Linked DNA regions of Sulfuricurvum kujiense DSM 16994. The protein of the gene in region 1 interacts with the protein of each later gene in a pairwise test. Links are inferred from orthologs where the notes say so. Each region holds a gene or a part of one and is shown in the gene's direction. Other genes may lie near its edges. The genes, in order: nusG and rho.

Region 1 (3,267 bases):
CCGGGTGACGATACTCCAATCGTAGCTGGTTCAGCTCTTCGTGCACTTGAAGAAGCAAAAACTGGTACTCTTGGTGAGTGGTCAGCAAAAATCCAAAAGCTTATGGCTGCGGTAGACGAATATATCCCTGAGCCGGTTCGTGAAACTGATAAAGATTTCTTGATGCCTGTAGAGGACGTTTTCTCTATCTCTGGTCGTGGTACCGTTGTTACTGGTCGTATCGAGCGTGGTACAATCAAAATCGGTGAAACAATCGAGATCGTTGGTATCCGTGATACACAAACAACTACCGTAACCGGTGTTGAAATGTTCCGTAAAGAAATGGAAATGGGTGAAGCGGGTGACAACTGTGGTCTTCTTCTCCGTGGTACTAAGAAAGAAGATGTTGAGCGTGGACAAGTTCTTTGTAAACCTAAATCAATCACTCCTCACACAAAATTTGAGGCTGAGATTTACGTATTGAGCAAAGAAGAGGGTGGACGTCATACTCCATTCTTCAACGGTTACCGCCCACAATTCTACGTTCGTACAACAGACGTAACAGGTGCGATCAGCCTTCAAGAAGGTACTGAGATGGTTATGCCAGGCGACAACGTTAAAATTGTTGCTGAATTGATCCACCCGATCGCTATGGAAGAGGGTACTCGCTTCGCTATCCGTGAAGGTGGACGTACTGTCGGTGCTGGGGTTGTTTCTAAAATCCTTGCATAATTTTCCCCAACCTTCGGGTTGGATTAATAAGGTAAAACATGCGTGAAAATATCCATTTAGCGTGTGAAAAGTGTACTCGTCGTAACTATCACACTACTAAAAACAAAAAAACTCACACTGAGAAATTCTCAGTACGTAAGTTTTGTAAATTTTGCCGTGAGCACACGGTTCATAAAGAAGCAAAACTTTAATTTCAGTTCCCTCCTCGAGAGGGTTTTATAGGTCAGTAGTTCCAATGGTAGAGCGCCGGATTCCAAATCCGATTGTTGGGGGTTCGAATCCCTCCTGGCCTGCCACCCATTTTTGACGAATGATGCTCTAGAGCGTTAGTCGTTGGAAATGTCCTGAGGATACAATAAATGAAAAATACATTAAGTCAAACCATTCACAATGCGAAAATGGAACTTGCAAAAGTTATTTTCCCGACAAAGCCGCAAGTAAAACAAGCATTTATTGCTGTTATCGCTGTTGTTACGTTCGTCGTATTGTTCTTGGCATTGGTAGATTTTATCATGTCTTCAACTGTTTCGGCAATTTTGAGTTAAGGAAAATACATGGCACATCGTTGGTACTCGATTCAAACATATGCCGGTAGTGAGCGCAGCGTTAAAGCCGCTATCGAAAACATCATCGCTGAAAACAATCTTCAAGATGTCATTACCGAAGTCATCGTACCGACGGAAGATGTAATCGAAGTTAAAAACGGCAAGAAAAAGATCACTGAGCGCTCATTGTATTCAGGTTATGTGTTCGCAAATATGGATCTATCAATCGAATTGCAGCACCGTATCCAATCGTTGCCGCGCGTAGCTGGATTTATCGGTGAGTCTAACAAGCCGACTCCTCTAAGCGACAATGATATCGCGGTTATTTTGGACCGCGTAACGAACCGTTCGGCTCCGAAACCGAAAGTCTTCTTCGATAACGGAGAGATGGTTCGTATCGTAGACGGTCCGTTTGCGAATTTCACCGGTACGGTAGATGAATACGATCTTGAGCATGGAACACTGAAACTCAATGTCTCTATCTTCGGACGCAGCACTCCGGTGGATATTTCGTATACCCAAGTCGAAAAAATTATTTAATCTCAAAAAAAGGAAGCACAAATGGCAAAGAAAATTACGGGCTACATCAAGTTGCAAGTTCAAGCCGGCGCTGCTAATCCAGCCCCTCCGGTTGGACCAGCACTCGGTCAACGCGGTGTTAACATCATGGAATTTTGTAAGGCGTTCAACGAGCGTACAAAAGATAAGGCAGGTTTTAAACTCCCTGTTGTTATTACAGTATATGCGGATAAAACGTTCTCTTTCATCACAAAACAGCCTCCGGCTTCTGCTCTCATCATGAAAGCAGCCGGTCTAAAAAAAGGGACTGATAATCCGATGAAAAACAAAGTGGGTAAAATCACTAAAGCTCAATTGATGGAAATCGTTAAGCAAAAAATTCAAGATATGAACACAGACGACGTCGATGCTGCAGCTGCAACAATTGCTGGATCATGCCGTTCAATGGGTGTTGATATCGTAGATTAATTCTACATAACTCTTCGACCGCAAAGAGGCTAAACCTTGCGGCAGATTCTAATATTGGAGAATTCAAATGGCTGGAAAACGCTATAAACAACTAAGTGAAAAAATTGATATGACAAAAAGCTACTCTGTAGCAGACGCTGCTGCGTTTGTTAAAGAGCTTAAGTCTGCAAAGTTTGACGAAACAGTCGAAATTGCTTTGAATCTTGGTGTTGATCCTCGTCACGCTGACCAAATGATCCGTGGTGCCGTTGTGCTTCCTCACGGTACAGGAAAAGTGGTTCGTGTTGCGGTTTTCGCAAAAGGTGCAAAAGTAGACGAAGCTAAAAATGCAGGTGCTGACATCGTCGGTGCTGAAGATTTGGTTGAACAAATCAAAGCAGGTAACATTAACTTCGATATCGTTGTCGCTGCACCCGATTGTATGGGACTTGTCGGTCAAGTAGGACGTATCCTCGGGCCAAAAGGGATGATGCCGAATCCTAAAACAGGAACGGTTACAGCAGATATCGCAAAAGCGGTTAGCAACGTTAAAGGCGGACAAGTAAACTTCCGTGTTGACAAAAAAGGGAACATCCATGCCGGTATCGGTAAAGTGAGTTTCGACACTGATAAAATCGCTGAAAACATCAAAGCGTTTGTCGGTGCTATCAACCGTGCGAAACCGTCGACTGCAAAAGGTCGCTATATCAAAAATGCCGCTCTTTCATTGACTATGAGCCCGGCGATCAAATTCGAAACGCAAGAACTTTTGGATATCCGTTAATCAACGGATACCCGACTTTATCTTATGGACTTAAGACAGTAGGGGGCTTAGGCCTTAATCGGAGTCACTCCGCCCCGCTTGAAGTTATGTCTGGAAAGGAGAAACTATGAATAAATCACAGAAATCTGAGATTGTTAGCGCTTTGACTACAGAGTTTAAATCTTCTGCAGCGGTAATTATGTGTGACTATCGCGGTTTAGCAGTGTCTGAACTCGAAGCACTCCGTAAAATTGCTCGTGAAAAAGACGCAAAAGTACAAGT
Region 2 (3,235 bases), 1.8 Mb from region 1 along the record:
GTATCAAATTAACGTAATGGATTCCCGTTGATGACCAGACGAAAGCCGATATCGTTGGCAACCAGATCGGGACGCGAATATCCCCGAAACGAACTTCGAAGACACAAATATCCCGTTTTGTAGCTTCCGCCGCGGCGCACCTTAAATGACTCCCCCTCGGCTCCGCCGATACGGGGGCTGCCGTCATTCGGCGCTCCGTTGTAGTTGGCGAAAAAGTCGTCTTCGCACCATTCCCATACGTTTCCGAGCAGCCCGTAAATCCCTAAACGGTTAGGCAGTTTATCGTCAACAATCGACGTCCGACCGTTCGAGCTGTATTCATAAATAGCGTAGTCATCCAGCAGCGCTTCGGAATCTCCGAATGAAAAGCGGGTATTTCCTCCCGCTTTGGCGGCATATTCCCATTGCGCTTCGGTCGGTAACGCGTAAAAACGTGTTTTCCCCTCAAAACGGTTCATCAGCTCCACGTAGGCTTTGGCGTCAAACCAACTCACCTGCTCCACCGGATGGCGGCGGGAACTCTCCTCTTCAACTTTGTCATTTTTAAAAAAGGAAGGGTTAACACGGGTAAGTTTGAAATACTGTTCTTGCGTTACAGGGTATTTCGCGATCCAAAACCCGCCCAGTCTTACGGGGTGTTCAGGCGATTCGACCTCTCCTCCCTCATTATACTGAGGGTTGCGTCCCATCATATATTCTCCGCCGTCAACATACAAAAACTCCATACCGATCGAATTCGTAAAATGTCTGGGAGTTTCCACCGCGGCTGCCGCGGGTATTTCTTCGGCTTTCTTTTTGAAAAAATCGAACAAGGCAAACCTTTTTAAATATGTTTATTCTACTTAATGAAAAGAGACATAGCAAAAACCGTTCACAATTTGGAAAATTTATATTCTTGACAACCCGCTTCGCTATAGTTTATAATGTCGCAATAAAACAATGACCTGTCGATGACATCTCACCTAAAACTCGCCGATTAAATCCACTACACTTTAAGGCATTCCACGCATGAGCGATACCGCAAAAACTCCTCGAAACAACTCGAAAAACCGAACCCATATACCGGTTGACGGCTTTACGATTGAAGCACTCCGTACCAAAAAGCTTGAAGATCTCCTTGAGATTGCCACCTCGTTAAGTATTGAAGATCCTAACGAACTCAAACGTCAGGATTTGATTTTTGAAATTCTCAAAACACAGGTTCAGCAAGGGGGATTCATCCTCTTTACGGGAATTTTGGAGATTATGCAAGACGGCTACGGCTTCTTGCGTGCCGTTGATCAGTCTTTCAGCGACTCGATGCACGATGCGTACGTTTCCAGCACCCAAATCCGCCGTTTCGCACTTCGTAACGGGGATATCGTTACGGGTCAGGTACGCGCACCGAAAGATCAGGAGCGCTACTACGCCCTCCTCAAAGTCGAAGCGATCAACTACCTCCCTCCCGAAGAGTCGAAAAAACGTCCTTTATTCGAAAATCTTACTCCGCTTTATGCGCTGGAGCAGATCAAACTCGAATACCAGCCGACGAAACTCACCGGACGGATGATGGATTTGTTTGCCCCTATCGGTAAAGGGCAGCGCGGACTGATCGTCGCACCTCCTAGATCGGGTAAAACGGAGTTGATGAAAGAGATCGCCCACGGTATCACCAACAACCACCCCGAAATCGAACTGATGGTTCTCCTCGTCGACGAACGCCCCGAAGAGGTTACCGACATGGAGCGCTCCGTCAAAGGTGAAGTTTACAGCTCGACATTTGACGAACCGGCAAAAAATCACGTCAAAGTCGCCGAAATGGTCATCGAACGGGCAAAACGGCGCGTCGAGCTCGGCAAAGACGTCGTGATCCTCCTTGACTCAATCACCCGTCTCGCACGTGCGTACAATACCGTAACGCCGAGTTCGGGAAAAGTTCTCTCGGGAGGGGTTGATGCGAATGCACTCCACAAACCGAAACGGTTCTTCGGTGCGGCGCGTAACATCGAAAACGGCGGAAGTTTGACGATCATCGCAACCGCCCTCGTCGAGACGGGAAGCCGTATGGACGAGGTTATTTTCGAAGAGTTCAAAGGGACCGGTAACTCCGAGATAGTCCTCAGCCGTAAAATCTCCGATCGCCGTATCTTCCCGGCTATCGATATCCTCAAATCGGGAACCCGTAAAGAAGAGCTTCTCCTCGGACCGGATGTATTGCAAAAAGTATTTGTCCTTCGCTCGATGCTGCATAAACAAGAGGACGAAGTCGAAGCGCTCCGCTTCCTCTACAACACCATGCTCAAAAGCAAGTCCAATATCGAATTCCTTGACAGCATGAACGAGTCGACCAAATAAGATGAGAGTCGGGGTCTTTGACAGCGGTGTCGGGGGTTTAAGCGTCGTCAAATCGCTTTTGGAACATAAACTCTTCGAAGAGATCATCTACTTCGGGGATACCGCCCGCGTCCCTTACGGGGTCAAAGATCAAAACACGATCATCCGATACTCTCTCGAAGCCCTCGAATTTTTCAAAAACTTTGAAATCGACTTGCTCATCACCGCGTGCAACACCGTCAGCGCCTATGCTCTTGATGAGATGAGAGAACACAGCCACTGCGACGTTATCGGGGTTGTCGATCCGGGGGTATTGGCCCTTAAAAATGCGATCCCCTCGAATGACGCCAATATCCTCATCCTCGGGACCAAAGCAACCGTCAAATCGGGAGCCTACGAAAAAGGGCTTCGCTCCCTCGGCTACCGAAACCTCAGTGCTATTGCGACAAGCCTCCTCGTCCCTATCGTCGAAGAGGGGCTGTATGAGGGGGAAGTACTCCAAAGTGCGCTGCACCACTATTTCCGCGATTTGGAAAAAACTCCCGACGCGATCATCCTCGGATGTACCCATTTCCCCCTCGTAGCCCGTGCGATCGATACCTATTTCGAAGGAAAAAGCACCCTGATTCACTCGGGTGAAGCAATCGTCGAATATCTGGAGAGCCATTACGACTTCACAAAACGCTTTGATACTACGAATCTCAAGTTTTTCGCTTCCGAAAATCCCGAAGGGCTTCGCCGCGTCGCCAAAGAGTGGCTGGCACTGTAATCTAAAATTTATCGTAACCACGGTAAAGTAACATATATGATGTTATGCACTAAAACGAATACATCCGTTTTAGTGGTATTTATGCGCACTTTTAAAAGTGCGTAAAATAAATTAAAGAGGTCTCAATTGGGCACATCCGAAGTACTCGCACTT

Evidence for each region.
Region 2: the proteins of nusG (region 1) and rho interact in binary tests that used the Escherichia coli proteins (3 or more experiments, as listed by UniProt). The link is inferred for Sulfuricurvum kujiense DSM 16994 from one-to-one orthologs.

The regions. Positions count from the first base shown.
Region 1 is NC_014762.1:2,302,370-2,305,636, reverse strand. What follows is about bases 94-3,030. They hold nusG (transcription termination/antitermination protein NusG), read left to right. Parts: upstream 94-1,265; coding sequence 1,266-1,796; downstream 1,797-3,030. Other genes in these bases: rplA (50S ribosomal protein L1), read left to right, coding at 2,311-3,006; rplK (50S ribosomal protein L11), read left to right, coding at 1,818-2,243; secE (preprotein translocase subunit SecE), read left to right, coding at 1,071-1,256; rpmG (50S ribosomal protein L33), read left to right, coding at 750-902; tuf (elongation factor Tu), read left to right, coding at 94-711. Also shown: more of tuf, read left to right, coding at 1-93; rplJ (50S ribosomal protein L10), read left to right, coding at 3,113-3,267. UniProt on the Escherichia coli protein: Part of the processive rRNA transcription and antitermination complex (rrnTAC). The complex forms an RNA-chaperone ring around the RNA exit tunnel of RNA polymerase (RNAP).
Region 2 is NC_014762.1:523,414-526,648, reverse strand. Bases 267-3,171 are described here. They hold rho (transcription termination factor Rho), read left to right. Parts: upstream 267-1,008; coding sequence 1,009-2,334; downstream 2,335-3,171. Other genes in these bases: murI (glutamate racemase), read left to right, coding at 2,336-3,082; SULKU_RS02775 (formylglycine-generating enzyme family protein), read right to left, coding at 267-812. Also shown: more of SULKU_RS02775, read right to left, coding at 9-266; SULKU_RS02760 (DNA polymerase III subunit gamma/tau), read left to right, coding at 3,209-3,235. UniProt on the Escherichia coli protein: Facilitates transcription termination by a mechanism that involves Rho binding to the nascent RNA, activation of Rho's RNA-dependent ATPase activity, and release of the mRNA from the DNA template.